Regions from separate parts of the Burkholderia sp. AU30198 genome, predicted to be linked through region 1. Evidence: riboswitches for the same ligand, from Rfam matches in the RefSeq annotation. Region 1 holds a riboswitch; each other region holds the start of a gene.
The links. A riboswitch is a leader RNA that binds a small molecule or an ion and turns the genes downstream of it on or off. The one in region 1 is predicted to bind cobalamin.
Positions count from the first base shown of each region.

Region 2: linked by a shared signal. The riboswitch ahead of LGN19_RS20390 (FecCD family ABC transporter permease) and the one ahead of cobW (cobalamin biosynthesis protein CobW) in region 1 are both predicted to bind cobalamin.
Region 3: linked by a shared signal. The riboswitch ahead of LGN19_RS30785 (CbtB domain-containing protein) and the one ahead of cobW (cobalamin biosynthesis protein CobW) in region 1 are both predicted to bind cobalamin.

Region 1 is NZ_JAIZSA010000004.1:322,225-332,647, reverse strand. Features, by position in the region: gene LGN19_RS12540 (hypothetical protein) at 1-588, opposite strand, end outside; gene LGN19_RS12535 (DUF3857 domain-containing transglutaminase family protein) at 604-1,677, opposite strand; cobalamin riboswitch at 1,882-2,148, shown strand; gene cobW (cobalamin biosynthesis protein CobW) at 2,478-3,566, shown strand; gene cobN (cobaltochelatase subunit CobN) at 3,573-7,382, shown strand; gene LGN19_RS12520 (ATP-binding protein) at 7,379-8,455, shown strand; gene LGN19_RS12515 (vWA domain-containing protein) at 8,524-9,132, shown strand; gene LGN19_RS12510 (YaiI/YqxD family protein) at 9,194-9,646, shown strand; gene LGN19_RS12505 (DUF1993 family protein) at 9,819-10,391, shown strand; gene LGN19_RS12500 (low molecular weight protein tyrosine phosphatase family protein) at 10,423-10,423, shown strand, end outside.
Region 2 is NZ_JAIZSA010000009.1:83,301-93,723, forward strand. Features, by position in the region: gene LGN19_RS20345 (c-type cytochrome) at 1-310, opposite strand, end outside; gene ilvD (dihydroxy-acid dehydratase) at 438-2,111, opposite strand; gene LGN19_RS20355 (LysR substrate-binding domain-containing protein) at 2,247-3,161, shown strand; gene lgt (prolipoprotein diacylglyceryl transferase) at 3,251-4,141, shown strand; gene LGN19_RS20365 (SIMPL domain-containing protein) at 4,265-5,005, opposite strand; gene LGN19_RS20370 (EVE domain-containing protein) at 5,187-5,648, opposite strand; RNA gene ssrS (6S RNA) at 5,720-5,901, opposite strand; gene LGN19_RS20380 (cell division protein ZapA) at 5,982-6,296, opposite strand; gene LGN19_RS20385 (ATPase) at 6,293-6,643, opposite strand; cobalamin riboswitch at 6,798-7,049, shown strand; gene LGN19_RS20390 (FecCD family ABC transporter permease) at 7,208-8,206, shown strand; gene LGN19_RS20395 (ABC transporter ATP-binding protein) at 8,203-9,018, shown strand; gene cobT (nicotinate-nucleotide--dimethylbenzimidazole phosphoribosyltransferase) at 9,071-10,126, shown strand; gene LGN19_RS20405 (adenosylcobinamide-GDP ribazoletransferase) at 10,116-10,423, shown strand, end outside.
Region 3 is NZ_JAIZSA010000017.1:202,289-212,711, forward strand. Features, by position in the region: gene LGN19_RS30755 (purine-cytosine permease family protein) at 1-739, shown strand, start outside; partial or broken gene LGN19_RS30760 (epoxyqueuosine reductase QueH) at 758-1,108, opposite strand; partial or broken gene glyA (serine hydroxymethyltransferase) at 1,473-1,727, opposite strand; gene metE (5-methyltetrahydropteroyltriglutamate--homocysteine S-methyltransferase) at 1,857-4,151, opposite strand; gene LGN19_RS30775 (LysR family transcriptional regulator) at 4,278-5,186, shown strand; gene LGN19_RS30780 (CbtA family protein) at 5,209-5,931, opposite strand; gene LGN19_RS30785 (CbtB domain-containing protein) at 5,945-6,154, opposite strand; cobalamin riboswitch at 6,187-6,329, opposite strand; gene LGN19_RS30790 (histidine phosphatase family protein) at 6,375-6,962, shown strand; gene LGN19_RS30795 (inorganic phosphate transporter) at 7,148-8,740, shown strand; gene LGN19_RS30800 (2OG-Fe(II) oxygenase) at 9,140-9,913, shown strand; gene LGN19_RS30805 (DHA2 family efflux MFS transporter permease subunit) at 10,196-10,423, opposite strand, start outside.

The DNA.
Region 1 (10,423 bases):
CCCGGCTCGTACGGAGACGTCCGGCGGGATGGCGAGCAGGTGGGTGTCGGCCGGCAACGTGATCCGGTAGCGCTCCTCGAGCCGCGTTCCAGCGCACACGCCTTCAAATACCTTGCTTTTCTCCTGGAGCACGAAATCGGCGAAGCTCCGGATCTGGCCGAAGTTGGGCAGCGACGGAATCGCAAATGCCGCGGGGCCGGGCATCAACGCCAACTGGTTCAGATTGCCGCGCAGCGCGATCGAGAACGGCTGGTCGAGGTCGTCGAGATGACGCGGGCTCATCTGCAATTCGCCCGCGAGGCCGTAGCGGCGCAGCATCTCGTCGGCGAGCCGCTTCGGCTGGACGTGGATGAACATCTGGCGCGCCCGCTGGACTTCCTGGCCGGCCAGCGTGATGTCGCCCGTCATCGTTGCATTGCCGTCACGATCGAGATTGACCGCATAGGCCAGCGACGAACGGCTGTTGCGGCCGTTTTGCGGCGGCGTGACGATCAGCTTGCCGGTCGAGGTGTCGAGCGCGGGCTTGCCGCTTGCCTCGAACTGCAGTGCGCCGAACGGCAGCACGCCGACCGTGGTGTCGGCAAACACGTCGAATTCCGGCAGTCACGCGATTGCGTGATTGAACGTCAGGACATCGGGTACGGCCGGCAGCCGATAGCGGTTGCCGAGATTGACCAGCACGGTGTGGCTCTCGATCCCCTTTGCATCGAGCAGGGCGGACAGCAGCGTCACCTGATCCTTGCAGTCGCCGTAGCGGTTGGCGAGCACCTCGCCGGCGCGGTGCGGAACGACCGGCCCGGCACCGAAATACACGCCGACATAACGGATGTTGCGTGCGACCCACGCGTACAGCCGCATCGCTTGTTCGCGCCGGTCGGCGATCCCGCTGGTCAACCGATCGGCGAGCTGGCGGATCCCGTCGTCCTGCTGCTGCCTGTCGAACGCGCGCACCTGGTAGGCGTGGGCGATTTCCGGATAGCCGGAGAAGTTGCTCGCGATGAAGACAGGGCCGATATCCGTCCACGCCACCGTGTTCGCTTGCTCATCGAGCGGGCCGGACGGCGGTGTTTCGTAATGGTAGGAACGGATCCGGCGTCCGTCATGCGACGCATCGGCCAGCGGACGCATCCCGCGCGCGTCGATCGCGACCGGCATGTCGTCCGGCGTGTCGAGCGTGACGTTCGCCGAACGATAGTCCTCGATCGGCGGAAACGAGAGCTGCACGCTGAATTTGCCGGGAAACAGCGTGTCGGTGTCGGTCAGCGTGTATGACAGCCGGATCGAATCGCCTTTCGCGAGCGCGGGAAACGTGACGATGCGCAAATGCTCGGCGCTGAATTGCGGCGCGGCGATCGCGACGGGTGCCGGACGATCGAAGATGCCCTGCGCGGCATCGACCGACACCGTCGAGCCGTCGGCATGCACCGTCTGCGCCGAATCGACGTCAACTTTCCCGAACTGCGCGTTGTACGACAGCACGTACTGGCCGAAGCGGGCGATCGCCGCATCCGTCAGCAGCTTGATCGACAGATCGACCTTCACGACGCGCTTGCCGGATGCGTCGACCGTGATCAGGTTGTCGCATCGTTCGATCCGGTAGTCCACCGCGAACGCCACCGAAAGCCGAAGCATCAGCAGAGCCGCGATACCGTAGCGGGCGATGCGTGAGACGGTCATGTCGAATCCCCATCGATGGAAGTGTGACGATGCAGGCGGCTGCCGCAGCCGGTTCGGTCAGGCGCCGCCTGAATCGGGCGACACGGCGTCATCCGGACAGACGGTATCCAAATCCCCGCAGCCACGTCAATCGTCGGCAGGTCAGACCCTCGACGCCGCGTCATCCGGCCCCGACGCTGCCTTGACGCTCCCGCCCGCGCCGCCTACACTCGCACGCGTTTTGGTGCTCGCGCGCGCCGCTCCGGCGCGCGCAGTTAAACGGGAAACAGGGAGCCTGCCTGCGCCGCAGTCGAGCCAACCTGTGCTGCCCCCGCAACGGTAAGCGAACGCGTCGCGCGCAAGCGCCACGCAACGCCGCTTCGCCGCATGCCGCGTGCATGCGGACGACCGCCACTGGATGCCGCGCGCATCCGGGAAGGCGAAGCGGCGTGTTCGCCAGCCCGGATACCGGCCGAAACGTTGGGGTTCAGCGCCGCGGGGAGGCGGCGCATCGTCCACGGCCGCAGCAGGCCCGACGCCCGCGTGTTGCCCGCTTCGTCCGCCGATCCGTCCCTGCGCGAACCCGCGCCGGCCGGCATGGCGAACGGCAGGCGGCGCGCGCCGGGCCGGCGGCAGCCGTGTTGGCATTCACGATGTCGACCGTTCGCAAGGAAGCACCATGTCCGCTTCGTCGTTCCGCCCGTCCCGCGACTGTCCGTCCGGATCGCGCGGCGGCCTGCCTGCGATCCGCCAGATGAACTGCCACGCCGCCATCGCCGCGACGATCCCGGGCTGATTCCATTTTCGACACAGGACCTACCATGACCATGCGCAAGCTTCCCGTCACGATCGTCACGGGCTTTCTCGGCAGCGGCAAGACGACGCTGATGCGCCACATCCTGCAGCACGCCGAAGGCCGCCGCATCGCGGTGATCGTCAACGAATTCGGCGAGCTCGGCATCGACGGCGAAATCCTCAAGGGCTGCGGCATCGGTTGCGAGGATGCGGAAGGCGCGCAGGGCGAAGCATCGGGCCAGCTCTACGAACTCGCGAACGGCTGCCTGTGCTGCACCGTGCAGGAAGAGTTCTATCCGGTGATGGAAGCGCTCGTCGAGCGGCGCGCGGACATCGACCACGTGCTGATCGAAACCTCGGGCCTCGCGCTGCCGAAGCCGCTCGTGCAGGCGTTCAACTGGCCGACGATCCGCAACAGCTTCACGGTCGACGCGGTCGTGACCGTCGTCGACGGGCCGGCTGCCGCGAGCGGCCAGTTCGCGGAAAACCCGCAGGCCGTCGATGCGCAGCGCCGCGCCGATCCGAACCTCGATCATGAGTCGCCGCTGCACGAGCTGTTCGCCGATCAACTGTCGTCCGCCGATCTCGTGATCGTGAACAAGGCCGATCTCGTCGGCGACACGGAGTTCGCACAGATCGAAACCGCGATTCGCGACGAGATTCCGCCTCAGGTGAAGATCGTGCGCGCGACGCGCGGCGAACTCGATCTCGCGATGCTGCTCGGCCTCGAATCGGCATCGGAAGAAACGATCCACCTGCGTCACGACCATCACGGCTCGGCCGACGACGGCGACCACGATCACCATCACGACGATTTTGACTCGGTGGTCGTGTCGGGCGACGCCGGCACGCGCGAAGCGACGATCGCCGCGCTGCAGCGCGTCGTCGAAGCGCACACGATCTATCGCGCGAAGGGTTTCGCCGCGCTGCCCGGCGCGCCGATGCGGCTCGTGATCCAGGGCGTCGGCCGCCGCTTCGACAGCTATTTCGACCGTCGCTGGCAGGACGATGAAACGCGCGCGAGCCGCTTCGTGCTGATCGGCGAGGATCTCGACGCGGCCGTGCTGCAACGCGCGTTCGACGCCGCGTGTGCGGCCGAGCCGCAACAGGCGTAACGCACGATGCATCTGCTGCGCACCACGCCGGGCGGCTTCGTCGACGATACGCAGGGTGTCGTCCGGATCGACCAGCAGCCGGCCGACATCGTGATCCTGAGCTCGGCCGACACGACACTGTCGCTACTGGCAAGCGTCGTGCCGCACCTGCCGGCAGGCTTCCCGAGCGTGCGGCTCGCGAACGTCACGTTCCTGCGGCAGCCGGCGTCGGTCGATTTCTACGTCGACGACGTGCTGCAGCATGCGAAGTCGGTCGTGATCGATCATCTCGGCGGCGAGGCGTACTGGCCGTACGGGATCGAGCAGGCCGTGTCGCTTGCGTCGAAGCGCGGGCAGCAGCTCGCGATGTTCTCGGGCGACTTGCAGGAAGACCCGAACCTCGTCGCGAAGAGCACCGTCGCGCCCGACCTGTGCCGGCTGTGGTGGCGCTATCTGCGTGAAGGCGGCGTGCACAACGCCGAGGCGCTGCTGCGCAGCATTGCATTCCACACGCTCGGGTTCGGCGACGAACCCGAACTGCCGCGCCCGCTGCCGGCCGCCGCGCTGTATCACCCGGCGCGCGACCGCGCGAGCGTCGACGACTGGCGGCCGCGCTGGACGCCCGGCGCGCCCGTCGTCGCGATCCTGTTCTATCGCGCGCACTGGCAGGCCGCGAACACGGCCGTGTTCGACGCGCTGGCCGATGCGCTCGCCGAGGCAGGGCTGAATCCGCTGCCGATCGCGGTCACGTCGCTGAAGGACGCGGTGAGCCGCGAGGTCATCACGCAGCTCTGCGACACGCACGACGTCGCGCTCGTGCTGAACACGACCGCATTCGCGGCCGGCGCGATCGACAGCCCCGAGCACGATGTGCTCGCCGGCGACGCGCCGGTGCTGCAGGTGATCCTGTCCGGCGGCAATCGCGACGCGTGGGTGGCCGACAACCAGGGCCTGCATGCGCGCGATATCGCGATGCACATCGCGCTACCGGAAGTCGACGGGCGCATCGTCACGCGCGCGGTGAGCTTCAAGGGGCTCGCGTATCGCTGCCCGCACACCGAGGTCGACGTCGTGCGCTACCAGCCGGACGCCGAGCGGATCGCATTCGTCGCGGCGCTCGCGCGCGGCTGGTGCCGGCTGCGCACGCTCGACAACGCCGACAAGCGCGTCGCACTGATTCTCGCGAACTATCCGCAAAGCGAAGGGCGGATCGGCAACGGCGTCGGGCTCGACACGCCGGCGTCCGCACTGCGCGTGCTCGCGGCGCTGCGCGACGCGGGCTACACGGTGGCCGACCTGCCGCCCGACGGCGACGCGCTGATCGCGCGGCTCACCGAAGGCGTGACCAACGACGCGGCCGTGCATGCGCTGCGCCCCGCATTCCAGAGCTTCCCGCTGGCCGACTACGTCGCGCGTTTCGCGCGGCTGCCTGCTGCCGTGCGCGACGCGCTGAACGAACGCTGGGGGCCGCCCGAAGCCGACCCGACGCTGCGGCAAGGGCGCTTCACGATCGCCGGCTGGCGCGCGGGCAACGTGTTCGTCGGTATCCAGCCGTCGCGCTCGCGCGGCGAGAACGACTACGCGAGCTACCACGACGCGGATCTCGTGCCGCCGCACGCGTATCTCGCGTTCTATTTCTGGCTGCGCGATGCGTATCGCATCGACGCGGTGATCCATCTCGGCAAGCACGGCAACCTCGAATGGCTGCCGGGCAAGAGCGTCGCGCTGTCCGACGCGTGCTGGCCCGACCTGACGCTCGGGCCGCTGCCACACCTGTATCCGTTCATCGTCAACGATCCGGGCGAGGGCAGCCAGGCGAAGCGCCGCGCGCAGGCGGTGATCATCGATCACCTGATGCCGCCGCTCACGCGTGCGGAAAACTACGGCCCGCTGCAGGATCTCGAGCGGCAGGTCGACGAATACTACGAAGCGCTGATGGTCGATGCGCGGCGCGCGAAGCTGCTGCGCAAGACGATCCTTGCCACGATTGCCGAGCATCGGCTGCACGACGAACTGAGCGTGTCGCCGCCGCGCGATACGGGCGACGAGGATGCGTTGCTCACGCGCGTCGACGCGTGGCTGTGTGAACTGAAGGAAGCGCAGATTCGCGACGGGCTGCATGTGTTCGGCGCATCGCCGGCCGAGCGCCAGCGGCGCGACACGCTGCTCGCGCTCGCGCGTTTTCCCGTCGGCGATGGCAAGGGTGCGCGCGCAGGGTTGATCGGTGCGCTGGCACGCGATCTCGCACTCGGCGACGACTTCGATCCGCTCGCGGCCGACTGGGCCGCGCCGTGGGCCGGGCCGCGACCGGCGATCCTGCAGGCGCTCGACGCATCGCCGTGGCGCCATGCGGGCGATACGCGCGAGCGGCTCGAACGGCTTGCGCAGCAATGGCTGGACGGGCTCTGCGCAGCCGATGGCGGCAACGCAGATACCGACGCGACGCCCCCCGGTGACTGGCCGCACACGCTCGCCGTGATCGAGCGCGTCCGCGCGACGCTGCTGCCCGCGCTCGACGCATGCGGCGGCGAGGAGATGCGTCAACTGCTGCGCGGGCTCGACGGCCGCTTCGTGCCGCCGGGGCCGAGCGGCTCGCCGTCGCGCGGCCGCCCCGACGTGCTGCCGACCGGCCGCAATTTCTACTCGGTCGACACGCGCGCGGTGCCGACGCAGGCCGCGTGGTCGCTCGGCCTGAAATCCGCGCAGCAGCTGATCGAGCGCCATCTGCAGGATCACGGCGACTATCCGCGCGCGATCGGCCTGTCGGTCTGGGGCACGGCGACGATGCGCACGGGCGGCGACGACATCGCGCAGGCGTTCGCGCTGCTCGGCGTGCGGCCGAAATGGGCGCACGGCAGCCATCGCGTGACCGACTTCGAGATCCTGCCGATCGAGATCTTCGACCGGCCGCGCATCGACGTGACGCTGCGCGTGTCGGGCTTCTTCCGCGACGCGTTCCCGAACCTGATGCACCTGTTCGACGCGGCCGTGCAGGCGGTGGCCGCACTCGACGAGCCCGAGGAACTGAACCCGATCCGCGCACGGATCGAGCGCGAACGCGAGAAATGGGTCGCGCAGGGCATGGCACCGGACGAAGCGCGGCGCCGCGCCGGCTGGCGCGTGTTCGGCGCACGGCCCGGCAGCTACGGCGCGGGCCTGCAGGACCTGATCGACCAGCGCCGCTGGCAGACCGACGCCGATCTCGCCGATGCGTACCGCCAGTGGGGCGGCCATGCGTATGCGCAGAACAGTGCGGGCGACGCGGCGGCCGACGTGTTCGGCGAGCGGCTCGCGACGATCGACGTCGTCGTGCAGAACCAGGACAGCCGCGAGCACGACATCCTCGATTCGAACGACTACTACCAGTTCCAGGGCGGGATGACGGCGGCGGTGCGGCACCTGTCCGGGCAGCAGCCGAGCATCTACCACGGCGACCATGCGAACCCGGTCGCGCCGAAGATGCGCACGCTGCGCGAGGAAATCGCGCGCGTGATCCGCTCGCGCGTCGTCAATCCGAAATGGCTCGACGGCGTGAAGCGCCACGGCTACAAGGGCGCGGCCGAGATGGCGGCGACCGTCGACTACCTGTACGGTTATGACGCGACCGCGCGCGTGCTGTCCGACCATCAATACGCGCTCGTGGCCGACGCATACCTGTTCGACGACGCCACCCGCGCGTTCCTCGAGCGGCACAACCCGAAGGCGCTGCACGGCATCTGCGAACGCTTCGTCGAGGCGATGCAGCGCGGCCTGTGGCAGCAGCCGGGCGACTATCGCGAACGGATCGAAGCGGTCTGGCTCGCGAGCGAACAACTCCAGGAAGGGGGACGGCGATGACCGATCCGACGACGCACCGCGCCCGCGCGGTTTTTCCGTTCGCGGCGCTCGTCGCGCAGGATGCGTTGCAGCAGGCGCTGCTGCTCGCCGCGATCGACCCGTCGCTGGGCGGCGTGCTCGTGAGCGGGCCGCGCGGCACCGCGAAATCGACCGCGGCGCGCGGCCTCGCGGAGCTGTTGCCGGAAGGGCAGTTCGTCACGCTGCCGCTGTCGGCGAGCGACGAGCAGGTGACGGGTACGCTCGATCTCGCGCATGCACTCGCTGAAAACGGCGTGCGCTTCCGGCCGGGCCTGCTCGCGCGGGCGCATCTCGGCGTGCTGTACGTCGACGAAGTGAACCTGCTCGCCGACGGGCTCGTCGATACGCTGCTCGATGTCGCCGCGAGCGGCGTGAACATCGTCGAACGCGATGGCGTGTCGCACGCGCATGATGCACGCTTCGTGCTGATCGGTACGATGAATCCGGAGGAGGGGGAGCTGCGTCCGCAGCTGCTCGACCGCTTCGGCTTGATGGTCGAACTGGAAAACTGCTTCGACGCCACGCAGCGCGAGCGGATCGTGAAGGCACGGCTTGCATTCGATCTCGATCCGGACGCGTTCCGCGCACGTCATACATCGGCGCAGCGCGAACTCGGCGACCGGATTCACGCGGCGCGTGCACGGCTGGCGGCGCTCGATTTCAATGATGCAGTCCATGCACGCGTCAGCGCGCTGTGCATCGACGCGGCCGTCGACGGGCTGCGCGCCGATCTCGTGATGCTGCGCGCGGCGCGTGCGCTTGCCGCACTGGAGCAGGCCGATGTGGTGACGGTATCGCATGTCGAGCGTGTGGCCGACGCGGTGCTGCGGCACCGGCGCCATGCGGGGGCGCCGCCATCGTCCGGCGCGCCTCAACAAAACGACGAACGCGACGGTCGTTCTCCGCCCGATACGCGCAAGCGCCCCGACGATCCACCGGGTGCGGCGAAGAACGATGCCACGGCATCACAGGGCGATTGGGGCTACCTGCCGGCCGAACCGGCCGGGCTGCGCGACGTGAAAGGCGTGGTGCCGCTGCCGCTAAAAAAACGCTGAGCCATCGAGCCGGCGCCGCTGCGAACACCGTTCGCGGTCCTCGATGGCAATCAGGCGCAGCCGCGCGCGTGCCGGGCACGGCGCGCGCTGGCACGGCCGTGGCGTGGCCCGCGACGCTCGCCGCGAAACGCGGCGGCCCGCTGCATCGCGGCCATCTGCGCTTCCGCAAACGCGCCGGCACGCCGGACGCGCTGCATTGCTTCGTGCTCGACTGTTCGGCGTCGATGCTGTCGCACGAGCGGCTCGCATTGGCGAAGGGGCTGATCGTCGCGTATTTCGACCAAGCCGCGCGCGACCGTGTCGAAACCGCGCTGATCTGTTTCGGCGGCAACGGCGCCGCGCGCCGCTTCGGCCCGGCCGTGCCGCGCTGGTGGAATGCGCGCTGGCTCGAACCGGTCGACGGCGGCGGCGGCACGCCGCTCGCGGACGGCATTGCGGCCGCCGCGCAGTTGCTCGCGCGCGCGGCGCGGCGCGAGCCCGGCAAGCAGCGCTGGCTGTGGGTGCTGTCCGACGGACGCACGCGCGAGATGCCCGCGAAGCCCGCGGCGGCCGATCACGTCGTGTTCGTCGACTTCGACGATGCGGCCGTGCGGATCGGGCAGGGCACGCGGCTGGCCGCGGCGTGGGGCGCGCAGTGGGTAACGGCCGACGCGCTGTGCGCGGGCCGCGCCGGCTGATGGCCGGCCGGCGGTGCGCTATGATCGCCGCTTCTGCTTCAACCCATTGGAACAACCCGCCATGCAAGTATTGGTCGATGCCGACGCGTGTCCGGCCGTCATCAAGGACATGCTGTTTCGCGCCGCGCGTCGTGCCGAAATCTGCGTGACGCTGGTCGCGAACCAGTTTCTGCGTACACCGCCGTCGCCGTTCATCAAGGCGGTGCAGGTGCCGGCCGGCTTCGACGTGGCCGATGCGCGGATCGTCGAGCTCGCGGAAGCCGGCGATCTCGTGATCACTGCCGACATCCCGCTGGCCGCCGCCGTGCTCGACAAGGGCGCGCATGCGCTCGACCCGCGCGGCAACTGGTTCAGCCGCGAGAACATCGAGGAGCGCCTGTCGACGCGCGCGATGATGGATCAGCTGCGCAGCGCGGGCATCGACACGGGCGGGCCGGCGCCGTTCAGCGCGCGCGACGGCAAGACATTCGCATCGCAACTCGACCGGTTCCTGGCTCGGCACGGCAAGCCTTGAGGTCGGGTCGAGGAGACCGCGTGCCGTGATCGTCCTGCGAGCGGCGACACGCGCACGCGCCATGCGCCACATCACCGAATCCGCATTAAATCGCGCTCATCGCCCATGCCGGGGGTGCAGGTTCGTGCCGACGCTGCTATCGTGGCGCAAACCACAACACAGGAGCGCACGCGTGTCACCGACTCAACTTCTCGTTCCGACCTTCACCCAGATGCTGCGCGCGCAGTCCGCGTGGCTCGACAAGGCTGTCGCACATCGGCAGGCCGCGGGCGACGCGCCCGATGCGGCGATGTCGCTGAAGCTGGCGCCCGACATGTATCCGCTCGCGGCACAGGTGCGCTTCTCGTGCTTCCAGGCGATGGAGCCCGTCCACCGGCTGCGCGGCGAACCGTTGCCGGCTGCGCTGCTGGCCTTGCGCGAAGCGGGATGGAATGCGGATGCGCAGCCTGGCTCGCTGGCCGACGCGCAGGCGATCATCGCCGGCACGCTGACCTTTCTCGGCGACCTCGCGCCGGATGCGCTCGATGGCGGTGCCGCGCTGCCGATCGCGCTCGAAATGCCGAACGGGATCGCGTTCGACATGACGGGCGAACAGTACGCGCGCGACTGGGCGCTGCCGCAGTTCTACTTCCACGCGATCGCCGCTTACGCGATCCTGCGCCAACATGGCGTCGAACTCGGCAAGGCCGACTACGTGTCGCACATGCTCGCGTACGTTCGTCCGGGCACGATTCCGCAAGGGTGAGCAGGCAGGCACCCGGCCACCTCGAAGCGACA
Region 2 (10,423 bases), on a different contig from region 1:
CCCATTGCGCGAGCGTGTGGGCTTCGCTGGTCGTCAGTTGCGTATTGGCGGGCATCGGCACGCTGCCCCAAACGCCGACGCTGCCTTTCACGATCGATTGAGCAAGGTAGTCGACGGCGTCGCCGCGCGCCGCATACTTGCTGGCGATGTCGCGGAACGACGGGCCCATCAGCGGCTTGCCGATCGCGTGGCAGGCCATGCAGTTCTTGCGCTGGGCAAGCGCGAGCCCGTCGGCCTGGTCGGCGCGCACCGCCGCCGCGCTGCCGATCAGCAGCATGGCGAGCAGGGCGCGCAATATCGAGTGTTTCATGCGGTTCTCCGCCGGCGGGGACGGCCGGCTACATGGTCCGCGCATTATAAAAGCAAAGGGAAGGCGCGTTTTGCGTGTTCCCCCGGCGGCCATGTTTATCGGGGTCGCATGTTTTGATGCACCTGCGTCAACCGGTGACGGCACCCTGGTTCGCCGGGCGCGCAAGCGCAGCGAATTTCGCGAGCACGCCGCGCGTGTAGCGCGGCGCCGGCTGTTGCCATGCGGCGCGCCGGCGCGCGAGTTCCGCGTCGTCGACGTTCAACTGCAGCAGCAACTGGTGTGCGTCGATCGTGATCGAGTCGCCCTCCTGCACGAGCGCGATCGTGCCGCCGACGAACGCTTCGGGTGCGACGTGGCCGACCACCATCCCCCAGGTCCCGCCCGAGAAGCGGCCGTCCGTGATGAAGCCGACCGATTCGCCGAGCCCCTTGCCGATGATCGCGGAGGTCGGCGCGAGCATTTCCGGCATGCCGGGGCCACCCTTCGGGCCGAGGTAGCGCAGCACGAGGATGTCGCCCGCGCGGATCCGGTCGCCGAGAATCGCATCCATCGCGCTCTGCTCGTCGTCGAATACGCGTGCCGGGCCCGTGATCACCGGGTTCTTCAGGCCGGTGATCTTCGCGACCGCGCCGTCTTCCGCGAGATTGCCCTTCAGGATCGCAAGGTGGCCTTCCTTGTACAGCGCACGGTCGATCGGGAAGATCACGTCCTGGTCCGCGCGCGGCACGCTCGGCACGTCCTTCAACTCGTCGGCGAGCGTGCGGCCGGTGATCGTCATGCAGTCGCCGTGCAGCAGCCCCGCGTCGAGCAGGATCTTCATCACCTGCGGAATCCCGCCGGCGCGATGCAGGTCGGTCGCGACGTACTTCCCCGACGGCTTCAGGTCGCAGATCACGGGCACGCGCTTGCGGATGCGCTCGAAGTCGTCGATCGTCCAGTCGACCTCGGCCGCGTGCGCGATCGCGAGATAGTGCAGCACCGCGTTGGTCGAGCCGCCGGTCGCCATGATCACCGACACCGCGTTCTCGATTGATGCCTTCGTGATGATGTCGCGCGGTTTCAGGTCGCGCTTCACCGCTTCGACCAGCACGCGCGCCGATTCGGCGGCCGAATCGACCTTCTCCTGGTCGGGGTTCGCCATCGTCGACGAGTACAGCAGCGACATCCCGAGCGCCTCGAACGACGAACTCATCGTGTTCGCGGTGTACATCCCGCCGCACGAACCCGACGTCGGGCACGCGTTCTGCTCGACGCCTTCGAAATCCTCCTGCGACATCCGGCCCGCGGTGAATTCGCCGACGGCCTCGAACGACGACACGATCGTCAGGTCCCGGCCTTTCCAGTTGCCGGGGCGGATCGTGCCGCCGTACACGTAGATGCCCGGCACGTTCAGGCGCGCGAGCGCGATCATCCCGCCCGGCATGTTCTTGTCGCAGCCGCCGACGACGACCACGCCGTCCATCCATTGCCCCTGCACGCAGGTCTCGATGCAGTCGGCGATCACTTCGCGCGACACGAGCGAGTACTTCATGCCTTCAGTGCCCATCGACATGCCGTCCGAAATCGTCGGCGTGCCGAAGATCTGCGGGTTCGCGTCGGCCGCCTTCACGGCCGCGACGGCCGCGTCCGACAGGCGCTGCAGGCCGGAATTGCACGGCGTGATCGTCGAATGGCCGTTCGCGATGCCGACCATCGGCTTGTCGAAATCGTCCTTCTGGTAGCCGAGTGCGTAATACATCGAGCGGTTCGGCGATCGGGCCACGCCTTGCGTGATGTGCTTCGAGCGACGGTTGTAAGCCATGGGGGACTCCATCGTTGTCTGGGCAACGCCGGTGAACGGCGTGCCGGTTCGGATCAATCAAGCATGGAGTTTCCGGATTGGGATGTCCAATATATTATTTGTCGCTTATTAAGTCGTTTATCGAATGAGTGAGCCATGGCCGATCCGACTCCCGACCTGCGCCAGTGGCGCTATTTCGCGACCGTCGCCGACGAGCGGCACTTCGGCCGCGCGGCCGAGCGTCTGTCGATGACGCAGCCGCCGCTGTCGCAGGCGATCCGCGCGCTCGAGGACGCGCTCGGCGTCGCATTGTTCGTGCGCACCAAGCGCTCGGTGGCGCTGACGGCGGTCGGCGCGGCGCTGTTGCCCGACGTGCGCCGGCTGCTGGCATCGGCCGATGCATTGCCGCCGCTTGCGCGACGGCTCGCGCGCGGCGAGGCCGGCTCGCTGTCGCTGGCGTTCGTATCGACCGCCGATTACGGGCTGCTGCCTGCGCTGCTGCGCGCGTTCGGTGCGCGCTATCCGCAGGTGCGCCTGCAACTCGCGGAGGCGACGAGCGACGTGCAGATCGACGAACTCGTCGCCGGCCGCATCGACGCGGGGCTCGTCATTCCGCCCGTGCCGCCGCGCCACGCGGCCGGGCTGTCGTACCTGCCTGTCGTGCGCGAACCGCTGGTGGTCGCGATGCCGGCCGCGGCGAGCGACGCGCCGGAAGACGAGCCCGTCCATCTCGCGGAAGTCGCCGCGTTGCCGCTCGTGATCTTTCCGCGTCGTTTGGCACCCGGCTTTTATGACATCATTACGGGCTGCTACGGCGCGGCGGGGGAAACCCCGCGCATCGGCCAGGAGGCGATCCAGATGCAGACGATCGTCAGCCTCGTGTCGGCCGGCATGGGCGTCGCACTGGTGCCGCAATCGCTGCGTAACCTGCGGCGCACCGGCGTGGTCTACCGGCCGCTTGCCGGTCACGCGCCGGTCGTCGAGACGGGTCTCGTGTGGCGCACCGGCGACGTGAGCCCCGTGCTGGCCGGCTTCATCGACGTCGTGCGCGCGCAGGGCGTCGCCACGTGACGTGAACGATAGCGCGCCGGTGCCGTCCAAAGCGCGGTACTGCGCGTGTGCGACAGCCGTACCGCATTCGAAAACTTCTTCGCTAACCCATGATCATTCACCCGAATTTCGACCCCGTTGCGATCCATCTCGGGCCGCTGGCCGTGCGCTGGTACGGGCTCATGTATCTCGTCGGCTTCATCGCGGCGATCGTCGTCGGCCGGATCCGCCTGAAGCTGCCGCACGTCGCGGCGCAGGGCTGGACCGCGAAGGACATCGACGACATGATGTTCTACGGCGTGCTGGGCACCGTGCTCGGCGGCCGGCTCGGCTATGTGCTGTTCTACAAGGCCGATTTCTACTTCTCGCATCCGCTCGACGTGTTCAAGGTGTGGGAAGGCGGCATGTCGTTTCACGGCGGCTTCCTCGGCGTGACGCTCGCGATGATGCTGTTCGCGTGGCAGCGCAAGCGGCACTGGCTGCAGGTCACCGATTTCGTTGCGCCGATGGTGCCGACGGGGCTCGCGGCCGGGCGGCTCGGCAACTTCATCAACGGCGAACTGTGGGGTCGCGTGACCGATCCGTCCGCACCGTGGGCAATGCTGTTCCCGGGCGCGATGCGCGACGATGCGGCATGGCTGCCGAAGCATCCGGAGCTCGTCGAGAAGTGGCATCTCGCCGACGTGTTCATGCAATACCAGATGCTGCCGCGCCATCCTTCGCAACTCTATGAAATCGCGCTCGAAGGGATCGTGCTGTTCTTCGCGCTGTTCTTCTTCTCGCGCAAGTCGCGGCCGATGGGCGCGATCTCCGCGCTGTTCCTGATCGGCTATGGCCTGGCACGCTTCACGGTCGAGTTCGCGCGCGAGCCCGACGACTTCCTCGGCCTGCTCGCGCTCGGCCTGTCGATGGGGCAGTGGCTGTCGATGCCGATGATCCTCGCGGGCATCGCGCTGATGGTGTGGGCATATCGCCGTCGCGCGGCGACCGCCGCTGCGTGATGCGACGCCGATGCACGTGCGAGCGGCGCGTGCATCGGCGCTGGCATCGACAACCTGCAGGTCAATGAAAAACGCCGGCCCTCGGGCCGGCGTTTTTCATTTCGGACTGCCGCGCGCTGCGCGTTACTTCATCTGCACCGAGCCGTTGACCGTGACCGACACGGTGGCCTTGCCGCCTTCGACCGCGATCGGTGCGCTCATCTTGGCGCTGTCCATCGGTGCTGCGGCCATCGCCATCATGCGCGGGTACGGCTGCACGTTGCGGCCGCCGCCGACGTTCACGTCGCGGATCGTGTAGCTGCTGTAACCGAAGGCCTTCGCGGCTTCGTCCGCGCGGGCGCGGAACGACTTGATCGCCTCGGTCGTCAGCTTCTGCTCGGCCGCGCGCTGCGCTTCGGGCGACAGCGAGAACTCGACGTTCGCGACCTGCATCAGGTTCGACAGCTGGCCCGCAAGCTTCGACGCTGCCGCGAAATCGCGCGATTCGAGCGCGACCTCGGTGCGACCGCGCCATGCGGAGATCTTGCCGTCGCGATCGGTGCTCGGATAGACGGAGAATGCACCCGTGTGTGCGGTGACGCCCGAGACGCCCTTCGCCTGCGACAGCGCTGCGTCGGCGCGCTGGTTCAGCTGCGCGGTGAGGCTGCCCGGATCCTTGGCCTGCTGCTCGTAGAACAGCGTGATGTGGATGATGTCCTGCGGCACGTCGGTGCTGGCCTGCGACGACAGCGACAGCACGCCCGCCGGCTCCGGAAAGTGCGGGTTCGCGGTTTGCGCGTGCGCGGTGGAAGACGCGAGCGTCAACGCGACGGGAACGGCAGCGGCAAGGGCGAGCGACAGCGCGAGTGCGGATTTCTTGGTCATTGTTGGACTCCTTGTGCGAGGGCGTGCACGCGGATCGCGCGTGCACGACGCGGGCGACCCGCGCGACGAAAAAAACGACAACCGGCCTGATCGGCCGACAGCGGTTGCTTAGGCTGCGCGAAAGTGCCGCGAGTTCCGCGGCGGCGGCGCGTACTGACCAGATTTGACCTTTGGCGCGCGCCTACTTCATCAGCTTTTCGGTGATGAAGCGCCATTCGGTGCGTGTGACGGGCGTGATCGACAGCCGGTTGCCGCGTGCGAGCACGCGCATGTCGGCGAGTTCGTCGTGTTCACGCAGCGCGGCGAGCGGCACGAGCGGCGATTTTTTCACGTAGCGCACGTCGACGAGCAGCCAGCGCGGCGCTTCCTGAGTCGACTTCGGATCGTAATAGGGGCTTTTCGGATCGAACTGCGTGGGATCGGGGTAGGGCGTCGACGACACTTCGGCGAGGCCCGCGATGCCCGGCTCGGGGCAGCTCGAGTGATAGAACAGCACGCCGTCGCCGATCTTCATCGTGTCGCGCATGAAATTGCGCGCCTGATAATTGCGCACGCCCGTCCACGGCAGCGAGCGCTGCGGTGCGTTGGCGAGATCGTCGATGCTTGCTTCGTCCGGTTCGGACTTCATCAGCCAGTATTGCATGGATCGTGATCGACGCAGAAAAAGGCTGCTACAAAAGAAAACGGCACCGGGCTTTGCCCGATGCCGTTGGATAGGTCCCCGCCTTGGCCGCTAGGCCGGCATCCTGAACCTAGGGTTCAGAATTGGTCGCAGTTAGCAGCACTTCGGGTACATCAGACAGAGTGACGCGCGCGCCCGTGCTACAAATTTCCGCAACCGTGCACATGGCATTGGTTCAAGGAATATATGACCTTGGCGAACCAGGCAGGGAAGCTGACTGAACTGTGTTTCGTTGCGCCAATTTGACCACCGTTGATCGCCGAGATCAAGGGGAATCGACGCATCGATCAAACGTTACTGCGTCTCGTGCTGTGCGAGCACCGCGCCGAGCTGTTCGTTCATCTGGTGCATTGTACGACGGATTTCTTCCGCCGGAAATGCTTCACCATGCCGCACGCTCGTTTGCAACCGCAGCAATTCGGACGCGAGCGACAGCGCCGCCATCACGGCGATGCGATCGGTACCGCGTACCGAGCTGTTAGAGCGGATTTTCGACATTTCGGCGTCGACGCGCGCGACCGCTTCGAGCAGCGCTGCTTCGGTCTCGGCCGAACAGGCGAGCCGATAGGGCTGACCGAGAATCGAGACTTCGATCTGCTTGGTGCTCATGCATGTTCTCCGTGGCTGGCCGCGTCATCGCCATCCGCACGCGCCTGCGCATCCAGCAGGTCGAGCTGGTTGTCGGCTTGCTCCGCGCTTTTCGAGCGCGGCAGCTTTTCGAGAATCGCGTTCAGTTTCACCTGGGCGTCGTCGATCTTTGCCGACAGCGTGTCACGCTCGGCCTCAAGTGCATTGCGTTCGTCGCGCAGTTGCGCGAGTTCCGCGCGGACAGCGTCCGCATCCGCGCGCAATTGCGCGACCTGCTCCTCGAGCGCGAGCCGTTCCGAGTGATAGCGCTTGTTAAGCGAAATCAGACGGCCAATATTTTGAGATAATGTTTCGAGTTCGTTGAGCATTTGCTGCGTCCTCTAAAGACCCAGCATTTTAGCGCGGAATAACGCGCAATCCGACATCTGTAACGTTTCCAGTCGTAACACCCCCGCTTCTTGCCGCGAATCGGCGCGTCCCGTGCGTGTCCGGACGCTTCCTTGACGCTCGCGCGACCCGCTCCTAAACTGGCGCCGCCTCGGTGCTCGCGCGTGGAACGCGCAGTTAAACGGGAAGCAGGGCGCGGGCGCCAGGAGCCCGCCAACCTGCGCTGCCCCCGCAACGGTAAGCGGCCGCGTCCCGTGACGCAGGCCGGCTCGGGCGCGTTTCACGTGCAGGTGTTGCATGCGGACGCGGGCCACTGCGCGTCATCGCGCGGGAAGGCGAGCCGGACCGCCGCCAGCCCGGATACCGGCCGAGACGGGGAGCCCGCACGGGCTTCGTGACGCGCGGCCTGCGGGGAGGCGGGGCGCGCAACGCTTCACGGAATCTTCTTCGATGCTGACCCCAATCGTCCGCGCGGCGCTTCAGTCACGACCGGCCGGCCTCCGCAAGCGGGGGCGCCGCACGTCGTGTGCGGCGCCATGCGCGGCATGAGCGCCGCGCGCGCCACCGCGATCTGGGCCGCGCTGGCCGCGGCGGTCGCGTTGCTGTTCGTCGCGTCGCTGTCGATCGGCAGCGTGCCGATGTCGCCATGGCAGGCACTTGCGTCGCTCGTGCCGCATGGCGGCGACGCGCTGTTCGCCGACATCGTCCGCACGCTGCGTCTGCCGCGCGCGCTCGCGGGCTTCGCATGCGGCGCGCTGCTCGCGCTCGCCGGTGCGCTGCTGCAGGTGCTGTTGCGCAATCCGCTCGCGGAGCCGTACGTGCTCGGCGTATCGGGTGGCGCGGCCGGCTTCGCGCTCGTCGCGATGATCGCGGGCGGCGCGTGGTGGCTCGTCGACGCATCGGCGTTTGCCGGCTCGCTCGTGTCGGTCGCGCTCGTGCTCGGTCTCGCGCGCCGCGAGCTGTGGCGCGGCGAGTCGCGCGACGCGTCGCCGCGGCTGTTGCTCACGGGCGTCGTGATCGCGGCAGGGTGGGGCGCGCTCGTCACGCTGCTGCTGTCGCTTGCACCCGATGCACGACTGCGCGGGATCATCTTCTGGCTGACCGGCGACCTGAACGGCGTGACCGCGCCGTGGTTCGCATGGGGCGCGCTGGTGCTGGCCGCCTGCGTCGCGCTGCCGGCCGCGCCGCAACTGAACGTGCTGCTGCGCGGCGATGCGACCGCGCTCGCGCTCGGCGTGCCCGTTGCGCGCCTGCGCGTGCGGATCTATCTGGTCGCGTCGCTGGCCGCTGCGGCCGCGGTGACGACGGCCGGCACGATCGGCTTCGTCGGCCTCGTCGTGCCGCATGCACTGCGGCTCGCCTTCGGCAACGACCAGCGGATGCTGCTGCCGGCCGCGATGCTCGCGGGCGGCGGCGGCGTGATGGCGGCCGACCTGCTCGCCCGCACCGCGATCGCGCCCGCGCAACTGCCGGTCGGCGTGATGACCGCGTTGATCGGTGTGCCGGTGTTCCTTTGGATGTTGTTGAGGAGGCCGATGCGATGACGGGGGCCGCACTGCACGCCATGGCCGGCGACATGAGCTACGCGGCCGTCGACCTGACGCTGAAGGCCGGCGCGCGCACGCTGCTCGACGGCTTCACCCGGGCGTTCCGTCCCGGCGAGATCTGGTGCGTCGCCGGGCCGAACGGCGCGGGCAAGACGACACTGCTTGCGACCCTCGCCGGGCTGCAGCCGCCGGCCGGCGGACAGGTCGAGATCGACGGCCGGCCGCTTGCCGCATGGCGGCCCGAGCAGCTCGCGCAGCGCCGCGCGCTGATGCCGCAGCAACTGCACGACGTATTCAGCGCGACCGTATTCGACACGGTGCTGCTCAACCGCTTTCCGTATCTCGGCGGCTGGGGCTGGGAGCGCGACGGCGACCGCGCGGCCGCGCGCGACGCGCTGGCGACGTTCGACCTCGCCGCGCTCGCGTCGCGCGACGTGTTGTCGCTGTCGGGCGGCGAGCGGCAGCGTGTCGCGCTGGCCGCGACGCTGTGCCAGGACGCGCCGTTGATGCTACTCGACGAACCGCTCGCGCATCTCGACCTGCACCACCAGATCGATTGCCTGACCGCGCTGGCCGCATGGCTCGACGCGGGCCCGCGCACGGTGCTGTTCTCGTGCCATGATCTGAATCTCGCGCGGCGTTTCGCGACGCACGCGCTGTTGCTCGACGGCCGCGGCCACGCGTGGGCCGGCCCCGTGCACGACGTGCTGACGCCCGAGCGTGCGAGCGATGCGTTCGGTTATCCGCTGGTGCTGATCCGCGAGAACGGCCGCGATGCGCTGCTGCCCGCGTGGCCCGAGCGACAATGACCTTTCCTTTTCCGATGCGCGGCGCAACCCGCGCCAACGACACGGCTTCTCGATGACGACCCCGACCCACTTCCCGCCCGCGATCGCACCGCTCGACGACGCGCTGCGCAAGCGCCTGCAGCACGTGATCGACCACAAGACCAAGCCGCCCGGCAGCCTCGGCCAGCTCGAGGCGATCGCGCTGCAGATCGGCCTGATCCAGCATACCGAGCGGCCGGTCGTACAGCGTCCCGTGATGATTGTGTTTGCCGGCGATCACGGGATTGCCGCCGAGGGCGTGAGTCCGTATCCGCAAGCGGTGACCGCCCAGATGGTCGCGAATTTCCTCGCGGGCGGCGCGGCAATCAACGCGTTCGCGGGCGCCGCACAGAGCGCGCTCGAAATTGTCGATGCGGGCGTCGCGTCGCCGCTGCCGCTGTCCGACCGGCTGGTGTCGCTGCCGGTCGCGCGCGGCACGCGCAACTTCGCGGCGGAGCCGGCGATGACGCGCGACGAGGCGATGACGGCGATCGCGGCCGGTGCGGCACGCGTGCGCCTGCATGCGTCGCTCGGCACGAACGTGATCGGCTTCGGCGAGATGGGGATCGCGAACACGTCGTCGGCCGCGTGCCTGATGAGCCGGCTGCTCAGCGTGCCGATCGATGCCTGCGTCGGGCGCGGCACGGGCCTCGACGACCAGGGCCTCGCGCACAAGCGCGCGGTGCTCGGTCGTGCGCTCGTCAAGCACTCGCACGCGATCGCACCGCTCGACGTGCTCGCGACGTTCGGCGGCTTCGAGATCGCGATGATGACGGGCGCGTATCTCGCGGCCGCGAGCGAGCGGATGACGATCCTCGTCGATGGCTTCATCGCGACGGCTGCGCTGCTCGTCGCCGAGCGCATCGCGCCCGGCGTGCGTGACTACTGCGTGTTCTCGCATACGTCGCACGAGGCCGGGCACCGGCGCATGCTCGAGCATTTCGGTGCGAAGCCGCTGCTCGCGCTCGACCTGCGGCTCGGCGAAGGCACGGGCGCGGCGCTCGCGCTACCGCTCGTGCGTGCGGCGGCTGCGTTCCTCACGGAAATGGCGAGCTTCGAATCGGCCGGCGTCGACAATCGTGACGCCTGATCGCACGCGCGGCGTGCGGGCCGAACTGCGCTACTTCTTCGTCGCGCTCGGCTATTTCACGCGCGTGCCCGTGCCGCGCTCGATCGGTTATGCGGCCGGCGACCTCGATCAGGCCGCGCGTTATTTCCCGCTCGTCGGCGCATGTGTCGGCGCGTGGGGCGCGCTCGTCTATCTCGCTGCGCTGCGTGTGCTGCCCCCGTCGATCGCGGTCGGGTTGTCGATGGCCGCGACGCTGCTCGCAACCGGCGCCTTTCACGAGGACGGCCTGGCCGACAGCTGCGATGCGTTCGGTGGCGG
Region 3 (10,423 bases), on a different contig from region 1:
TGCCTCGCTGTCGGGCACCTGGATGATCGGGCTCGGTGCGTGGCTCGCGCAGAAGCTGCACGCGGCGGACGCGCTGGTCGCGATGAACGACGTCGGCACGTCGCTTGTGCCGGGCCTCGGCAAGCTGATCGCGATCGTTTCGCTCGTCGGCTTCCTGCCAATCATCGCGCTCAACGCATACAGCGCGATGCTGACCGTGCTGACCGGTATCGACTCGATCGTGCCGATCCGGCCGACGCGCCGCGCGCGCGTCGCATCGATCGTCGCGATCAGCACGTTCGTGCTCACGTGCGTGTTCGCGATCCGCGGCAACGGCATCGCGCTGCTGCAAACGTTCCTGACGCTGATGCTCTACTTCCTCGTGCCGTGGACCGCGGTGAACCTCGTCGACTATTTCTTCGTACGACGCGGCCACTATGCGATCGCGCATTTCTTCACGCCGGGCGGCCTGTATGGCGCCTGGCAGCCGCGCGGCATCGTCGCGTACCTGGTCGGCTTCGCGGCGATGGTGCCGTTCTTCTCGATCGTCGATGCCGAGGCGAACCGCGAGATCTTCGTCGGCCCGTTCGCACGCCTGCTCGGTGGCGTGGATATCGCCTGGCTCGTCGGCCTGGTCGTCGCGGGGGCCGTGTACTGGCTACTGTCCCGCTCGCTCGATCTGGACCATGAGCGCCAGGTGATCGCGGCAACGCCGGCCCCTGACGCACTGCCCGGCACGCACGGACACCGGGACATGTGACGTAGCAAGCGGCAATCGTCAGCTTTCTTGATTGCCGCCTTCCGGCGCGTCCTTCGTGTCATACATCGTGCCGATCCCGATCGGTTCGCGACCGTTCGCCTTGCGCTGCAGGTTGGTATCGCGCAGCGAATACACACATCCGCAGTACTCCTGCTGATAAAACGTGTCGCGCTTGCTGATCTCGATCATGCGTGCCGAGCCGCCGCCCTTGTGCCGGTTGTATTCCCGGGACATCAACCCCGGATAGCACGCGGCGCGCTCGAAACGCATGTCGAAGCACATCGTGCAGCGCACGCCGCGCTCGGGCTCGGGCTCGTTTTCGTGCTCCATCCCGCGCGCATGCGCGAACCCGTCGTCGCGATCGTCATCATGTCGATTCCTTGAAGACGACTTTCCGGACCACATTGCGCAGCACGGCGTCGGCGATCTCCCCACGTTCCTTTGCCGCGCCAAGCTCCATGGAATAAAAATCCAGGTCGAGCAACGCAGCTTGCGCTTCATCGCATTCAACCCACGCGCGGGCAATGGTACGCAACGCGTCCCGATCGGTCCGCCGCAGCCGCTCCACCACCGCACGGCCGACCTCTTCGTACATCGCCCCACAATCGTCGCTGTCGTCGTCGAGCGACTTCAGCAGCCGTTCGGTCGCATCGTTTTCCACATTTCTCACCTTGTCCTCCTCAGCGTGCTGCCACGAATACACCGGGAAACGTTTGGTCAGCTCGGCGACCTGCGCACGCACACGCTCGATCGCCAGCTGCTCGACGACGTCCACGTATTCGCAGCCGCCGTCGTAGCGCTTGCCCGGAAAACCTACCGCGTATTTGTTCGTGAGTTACGAGCCCTGTGCGGCCATCACGGCCGGGCTCGTGTAATTTTCCGACGCGATCAGCTCGATGTGATCTTCCTGGCGACGGTTTTCCTTCTGGATGGCATCGACCAGTTCCGGATCGGGCTGGTCAAACGCGTAGCGGTTACGTTCGAACATGGCAGGGATGGGATCCCCCAAAACACAGTGGACGCGCCCCGTCCCGGCGCCTGCCCGGGACGATCTCGATCGGTGCGACACCCGCCGCCGGATCATCGATCCGGACAGCAGGCACGCAGCATTCGCGCGCTACTGCACCTGGTTGCGCAGCGTCTTCGCGGCGGCGACCATGTTCGTCAGCGCCGGAATCACTTCCGCCCACTGGCGCGTCTTCAGGCCGCAGTCCGGGTTCACCCACAGGCGTTGCGCCGGAATCCGTTCAGCCGCCTTCTTCATCAGGCCGACGATGTGATCCTGCGTCGGGATGTTCGGCGAGTGGATGTCGTACACGCCCGGCCCGATCTCGTTCGGATACTTGAAGTTGTCGAACGCGTCGAGCAGCTCCATGTCCGAGCGCGACGTCTCGATCGTGATCACGTCCGCGTCCATGTCGGCGATCGACGCGATGATATCGTTGAACTCCGAATAGCACATGTGCGTGTGGATCTGCGTGTCGTCCCGCACGCCGTTCGCGGTGATGCGGAACGACTCGACCGCCCACTTCAGGTATTCGCCCCACTGCGCACGGCGCAGCGGGAGCCCTTCGCGCAGCGCGGCCTCGTCGATCTGGATCACGCCCACACCGGCCTTCTCGAGATCGAGCACTTCCTCGCGGATCGCCAGCGCGAGCTGGTAGCACGACACCGAGCGCGGCTGGTCGTCGCGCACGAACGACCAGTTCAGGATCGTCACCGGGCCGGTCAGCATTCCCTTCATCGGCTTGTTCGTCAGCGACTGCGCATACGTGATCCACTCGACGGTCATTGCCTTCGGACGGCTGATGTCGCCGAACAGGATCGGCGGCTTCACGCAGCGCGAACCGTACGACTGCACCCAGCCGAACTGGCTGAACGCGTAGCCGTCGAGCTGCTCGCCGAAGTATTCGACCATGTCGTTACGCTCGGCTTCGCCGTGCACGAGCACGTCGAGTTCCAGCGCTTCCTGCTCGCGCACGCTGCGTTCGATTTCAGCCTGCATCGCCGCGCGGTAGCCCGCTTCATCCAGCGCACCGGCCTTGAACTGGCTGCGGGCCTGGCGGATCTCGCCGGTCTGCGGGAACGAGCCGATCGTCGTCGTCGGGAACGCCGGCAGGTTCAGGCGGGCCGACTGCTTCGGCGCTCGCTGCGTATAGGGGCTCACGCGGTTGCCGAGCTGCGCGTCGATCCGGGCGATCGCAGCCTTCACCGCCGGGTGGTTCACGCGCGGCGAATGGCGGCGCGACTGGATCGCGGCGGCGTTCGCGGCCAGCGCATCGGCCACCTTGTCGCGGCCCTGGTTCAGCGCGGTCGCAAGCACCTTCAGTTCGTCGAGCTTCTGCAGCGCGAACGCGAGCCACGAACGGATCTCGGCGTCTAGCTTCGCTTCGCTCGCGAGGTCGACCGGCACATGCAGCAGCGAGCACGACGGTGCGAGCCACAGACGGTCGCCCAGTTGCTTCGACAGCGGCTCGAGCCAGTCGAGCGCGGTGTTCAGGTCCGTCTTCCAGATGTTGCGGCCGTTGATCGCACCGACCGACAGCACGCGCTCGGCCGGCAGTTCGCGCACCAGCGCGTCGATTTCGTCACGGGCGTTGATCGCATCGATGTGCAGGCCGTCAACCGGCAGCGACGCGGCGAGCGCCAGGTTGCCCTGCAGCTGGCCGAAGTACGTCGCGAGCAGCACCTTGATCCGGCGCGTTTCGAGTGCGGCATACGCGGTCTTGAATGCTTGCTGCCATTCGGCGTCGAGCTCGGTGACGAGGATGGGTTCGTCGATCTGCACCCATTCGACGCCTTGTGCGGTCAGCGTGTCGAGCAACGCGCCGTACACCGGCAGCAGCTTCTGCAGCAGCGCGAGGCGATCCGAGTCGTCCTTCGCCTTGCCGAGCCACAGGTACGTGACGGGGCCGATGATCACCGGCTTCGCCTTCACGCGCTGCGCGTTCGCTTCGGCGAGTTGCTGCAGCAGGCGCGACGGATCGAGCGAGAAGTTCGTGTCGGCGTGGAATTCCGGGACGATGTAGTGATAGTTCGTGTCGAACCACTTCGTCATTTCGCCGGCCGCGACGCCGCCGCAACACGCGGCATGCTCTTCCGCCGACTGCGCAGAACGGCCGCGCGCCACGCGGAAATAGTTGTCGAGCGCATCGCCGTGGAAGCCCTGCACGCGCTTCGGCAGGTTGCCGAGCGTGAAGCTCATGTCGAGCACCTGGTCGTAGAACGCGAAGTCGCCGATCGGAGCGAGATCGAGGTCGCGCTGGTCGCGCCAGTGACGCTCGCGCAGTTGCGCGCCGAGCGCCTTCAGTTCATCGCGCGACGATTCGCCCTTCCAGTAGCGTTCGAGGCCGAACTTGAGTTCGCGCTTGGCGCCGATGCGCGGGAAACCGAGATTGTGTGTCGTCGCCATGGCGCTGCCGTCCAGAAGTAGTGAAGGTCCGGCAACCATGATAGGGATTTCAAACCATGAAATAAAATGGCATTATTTCATTCATCCATTAAAGTTATTCATGAAAATGCAGGATGAGCGATAACCATGCTGGAACGATTCCATCTCGTCGTCATTCGTGAAGTCGAGCGCCAGGGCTCGCTGACCGCAGCCGCCAATGCGCTGCACGTCACGCAATCGGCGCTCAGCCATACCGTCCGGAAAATCGAGCAGCAGCTCGGCACGCCGATCTGGGATCGCGAGGGGCGCGGCCTGCGGCTGACGCAGGGCGGGCAGTATCTGCTGAAGCTCGCGAACCGGCTGCTGCCGCAGTTCGAGCTGGCCGAGGAGCGAATGAAGCAGTACGCGAAGGGCGAGCGCGGCACGCTGCGTATCGGGATGGAATGCCACCCGTGCTACCAGTGGCTGCTGAAGGTCGTGTCGCCGTACCTGTCGCGCTGGCCCGACGTCGACGTCGACGTAAAGCAGCGCTTCCAGTTCGGCGGGATCGGCGCGCTGTTCGGCTACGACATCGACGTGCTCGTGACGCCCGATCCGCTGAACAAGCCGGGGCTGCGCTTCGACCCCGTGTTCGACTACGAGCAGGTGCTGGTGGTCGCGGACGCACACCGTTTCGCCAACGCCGATTACGTGACGCCCGAGCAGCTGACCGACGAAATCCTGATCACCTATCCGGTCGAAACCGACCGGCTCGACATCTACAACCAGTTCCTGACGCCGGCCGGCATCGTGCCGAAGCGGCACAAGTCGATCGAGACGACCGACATCATGTTGCAGATGGTGGCGAGCGGGCGCGGCGTGGCTGCGCTGCCGCGATGGCTGGCCGACGAATATGCCGACCGGATGCCGGTCGTGCCGGTCAAGCTCGGCAAGAAGGGGATCGCGAAGCAGATCTTCCTCGGCATCCGCGAGGCGGATGCGTCGATCGACTACCTGGCCGCGTTCGTCGCGCTGGCGCGCGAATCGACGTGGAGCGCGCCGCGCATGCTGCGCTAGGCACGCCCCGTTGCAATGCGCGTCAGGCGGCGCGCATGCCGATACGTTCGCCGCGCTCGACCCATGCGCCGAACAGCAGGCCGATCGTCGTCCACATGATCACCTGCATGCCGATCGCCGCGGCGCGGAACTTCCACAGCACGACGGCCGGGAAGGCAGCCGGCACTTCGTTGATCGACGGCAACCCGAGCTGCACGGCCGCGATGATCGCGATGAACACGAGCCCCGCGACGATCGACGCGTTCCATTGCCCGAGCTTCGCCAGCAGATGGCGGCGCACGCTGACCGAGAACACCATCGTCGCGATCGAGATCGCGATCATCAGGAAGAACAGCCCCGTGCGATAGCCGATCGTGTCGGGGTCTCCAACCGACGGCGGATTGGCCGGGTACTTGATGTTCGGCACGATCACGAGCGCGATGAACGCCGCCAGTGCGAGCCAGGCGGCCAGCGGCCGTGCCGGGAGACGGCTGCCTCGGCCATACGCATACGCAAAGACCAGCGAGAACAGCCCGCCGAACGCCGCGCCATAGGTCACGACGCCCGTCAGCAGGCCGAAGCCGGCCTGCGTGTGGCGGCTCACCAGCTCGGGTTCCGGCGCGTCGCCCTTGGCGGCGTCGAGTTTTTCTTCGAAGGAGATCGCCTGATCGACTTGCGGTTCGCCGACGATTTTCGCGAAACCGAACGTGAGGAGGCCTGCGGCGATGCCTGCGAGCATCCCGCGCATGAGCAGCTTTCCGACCATCATGAACTCCGCGTCAGTGGCAGGGGAAGCCGAGCAGATGGCGGCCGTCGTGGACGAATTCGTGCACGTACATGCCCGGCACGAGCGACGTTGCGCCTTGTTCCGCGCCGACGAAATAGAGGGCGAGCAACAGGATCAGGCCGACGAACACGGCCCACGGCAACAGTTCACGGACGGGGATGGGCGCCGGCACGACCGCCGGCTTCAGCACTGCTTCGCTCATGGATGCACCTCAGGGGAATCGCGCCCCGGCAAATGATGGATGGGTACGAAGGCAGGTCTGGCTTCCGGGATCATGGATCACCGGTTACAGTGGCGCGACCGCGCCGGAATTGCACCGGCTTCCGCGTTTCGTATCGGGCGAATTGTACGCGCGAACGTTCGCGTATTGAAGCGGCGAAAAGTGGACGAACGCGCCCGTCCCGGCTCCCCCGAAAACCTCCATGAACATGCATGCCTCGCTGCGCCTGATTGCACACGCATCGACCCGGGCGATGCGCACCGGCACGTTTCCCGACGACGACCCGCTCGACGCGCACGGGCTCGCCGACGCCGCGGCGCTGCGCGACCGGTGGACGGACGTCGCCGGCTCGCTCGTGCTGTGCAGCCCGGCCCGCTGCGCGGTGCAGACCGCCGATGCGCTCGGCCTGCACGCCGACATCGACGACGCACTGCGCGACATCGACTACCGAAGCTGGCGCGGCAAGCGGCTACACGACCTCGCGCGCGACTGGCCTGACGAACTGGGCGCGTGGATCGGCGATCCGTTGGCGTCGCCGCACGGCGGCGAATCGTTCGATGCAGCCATGCGCCGCGTCGGCGCGTGGTTGAACGCGCTGCAACGCGGTCGAGACATCGTCGCCATCACGCATGCGCCGATCGTGCGCGCGGCCGTCGCGCATGCGCTGCGGATCGATTCCGGCGCAGCAACCCGCATCGACGTGGCGCCGCTATCGTGCACGACATTCGCTGCGTCGCCGCACGGCTGGTTGTTGATCGCGGAAGGCGATCCGCGCGACACTGGTGCATAGCCTCCTGCCGTGTTGCGTTCGCGATATGGGCCACGACGCCCGCCGACGTGTTGTCTCGTATCGCAATCGCATGGCGATGTCCACCTTACATCGCTGCAAGCCCCGCCGTTCGTCATCCCTGCTGTCATCAAACTGACTGCTAGCCGAAGCTAGGATCGGTCGCGGTTCCCTTACGAGATACCGTCATGAATCAACCTGCTTCGTCTGCCCCGAACAGTCCGGGTTCCGTCGAGCGCACCAGGCAGCTCGGCTATGCCGTCTTCCTGCTGGTGCTCGCGATCGGCGCGGTCTATATCGCCACGCACCTGATCGACGATCTGTCGCCGATGCGCGAAGGGTCGCTGTTCCCGTACCTGATGCTCGGCGCCGCACTGCTGATCGCGCTCGGCTTCGAATTCGTCAACGGCTTCCACGACACCGCGAACGCGGTCGCGACCGTGATCTATACGCACTCGCTGACGCCGAACGTCGCGGTGATCTGGTCCGGCCTGTGGAACTTTCTCGGCGTGATGATCTCGAGCGGCGCCGTTGCGTTCGGCATCCTGCAACTGCTGCCGGTCGAGCTGATCCTGCAGGTCGGCAGCGGTGCGGGCTTCGCGATGGTGTTCGCGTTGCTGATCGCCGCGATCGTGTGGAACCTCGCGACCTGGTATTTCGGGTTGCCGTCGTCGAGCTCGCATACGCTGATCGGGTCGATCATCGGCGTCGGGCTGATGAACCAGCTGATGCACGGGCCGTCCGGCACGAGCGGCGTCGACTGGGGCCAGGCGCTCGGCGTCGGCAAGTCGCTGCTGTTCTCGCCGATCGTCGGCTTCCTCTGTGCGGCGCTGCTGCTGCTCGTGCTGAAAGCCCTCGTGCGGATTCCGGAGCTGTACAAGGAGCCGCCGAAGGACCAGCCGCCGCCGTTCTGGATTCGCTGCCTGCTGATCCTGACCTGCACGGGCGTGTCGTTCGCGCACGGCTCGAACGACGGGCAGAAAGGGATGGGCCTCATCATGCTGATCCTGATCGGCACGGTGCCGACCGCCTATGCGCTGAACAAGGCCGTCACGCCGGCCGAGACGCAGACGTTCGTTGCGGTCGCGAACCAGGCCGCCGCGACGTTCGGGAAGTACACGAACGGCGTCGCACCGTCCGCGAACCCGCGCGCCGACGTCGAGCGTTACGTCCAGCATCGCGAGCTGACGCCGGCCGTGATCCCCGCCGTTCAGCAATTGTCCACGTCGCTCGCGACCGCGGTCGGCGCGTCGGGCTCGATGGCCGCCGTGCCGCAACGCGACATCGACAACGTGCGCAACACGATGTATCTGGTATCCGAAGCGATCCGCCTGATCGAGAAATCCGGGCAACCCGCATTCGCCGCCGACGACAAGCTCGCGATCGACAACTATCGCAAGCAGCTCGATCACGCGACCAAGTTCATTCCGACGTGGGTGAAGGTTGCGGTCGCAATCGCACTGGGCCTCGGCACGATGGTCGGCTGGAAGCGGATCGTCGTGACCGTCGGCGAGAAAATCGGCAAGCAGCATCTGACGTACGGACAGGGGGCGTCGGCCGAACTCGTCGCGATGCTCACGATCGGCGCGGCCGACGTGTACGGATTGCCCGTGTCGACGACACACGTGCTGTCGTCGGGCGTTGCGGGCACGATGGCGGCGAACGGCTCCGGGCTGCAATGGGGCACGGTGCGCAGCCTCGTGCTGGCGTGGGTGCTGACGCTGCCGGCGTCGATCGTGCTTGCCGGCGGGCTCTACTGGTTGTTCCGGTCGGTGGCCTGAGCGAGCGGCGACGGCGGCCGGTGAAAGCCGGTCGCGTCGCCTCGTGCAGATTCGACCCTCGCCTTTCCGCTGAAGCGCGCCCGGCTCCCCTGTTCCCCTGTTCCCCTGTTCCCCTGTTCCCCTGTTCCCCTGTTCCCCTGTTCCCCTGTTCCCCGGCTCCCCGGCTCCCCGGCTCCCCGGCTCCCCGGCTCCCCTGCTCCGCTACACCGCGCGTCGCATGGGCCGGTGTCGCACCACCTGGCTTCTTCGCGCCACGCGCGCTTCCCCGTCCATCCGAATTGAAGCGCAAGATCTGGAGCGCATCGGCATTCGTGCGACATTAGACTGGGGCCATCGACTCTCATCGTGGATCCCATCATGCGCGCAACGCCACCGGACACCGCTTCGCTGCCTCTTTTCATGCCACCTGCCGCACAGCGAAGCCAGTCGGTGCCTCGTACCGATCCGCAGCCCGCAGTCGAATCCGCCGACATCGCACAACGGATGGACGCGCTCGACTGGGCAGCCGTCGCTGCCGAACTGGATCACCATGGATGCGCGCGCGTGCCGGGCCTGCTGTCAGCGCACGAATGCGATGCGCTTGCGTCGCGGTATCCGGATGACGGGCTTTACCGATCGCGCGTCGTCATGGCGCGACATGGCTTCGGGCGCGGCGAATACAAGTATTTCGCCTATCCGCTGCCTCCGCTCATTGCCGAGTTGCGTGCAACGATCTATCCGCACCTCACGCCGATCGCAAATCGCTGGAACCAGGCGCTCGGCATCGACACCCGGTATCCCGACGACCATGCGAGCTTCCTCGATCGTTGCCACGCGGCGGGACAGACACGGCCGACCCCGCTGATCCTGCAATACGGCCCGGACGACTACAACTGCCTCCATCAGGATCTCTATGGCGAGCACGTGTTCCCGCTCCAGGTCGCCATCCTGCTGTCGGCGCCGGGGCGCGATTTCACGGGCGGGGAGTTCGTCCTGACGGAACAGCGGCCACGCATGCAATCGCGCGCGGACGTGGTGCCGCTGACACAGGGCGACGCGGTGATTTTCGCAGTCCACGGCAGACCGGTGCAGGGCACGCGCGGCGTCTATCGCGTCAACCTGCGCCACGGCGTGAGCCGCGTCCGGGCCGGTCATCGTCATACGGTCGGCATCATCTTTCACGACGCGCAGTGACTTCTATCGCCTCGCATGGGGAGGAGCGATTCGGCTCGGCGGCTCGGCGGCTCGGCGGCTCGGCGGCTCGGCGGCTCGGCGGCTCGGCGGCTCGGCGGCTCGGCGGCTCGGCGGCTCGGCGGCTCGGCGGCAGATTAGTGCAGGAAATGCGCAGAAGTTCCCGCATCACACCGGCATCGTCGCGAAAATCGCATATCGGCCGAATCGCACCTTGCCCTTAGGTGAGCGAGCGAAAACGAAAACCCGCACCGACCGCCGCGCAAATGTGAGCGCCGAGCCGACTTACCCGCGCGCCATGCCCGCTCGCAGCCGATCGCCCGCGTTGGCCGCCAGCCGTGCGTAACCCGGCAACGTCAGCAACGCGAGTACGCCCGCGGCGATGAATGCCCAGCGGAAATCGTCAAGCACGTAGTGAACGCCCGTTGCATCGCCGCGCGCCAACGCCGCCACCCGCAGCGACAGCGCGCCGAACGCGATACCCATCCCGATCGTCATCTGTTGTGCCGCGCT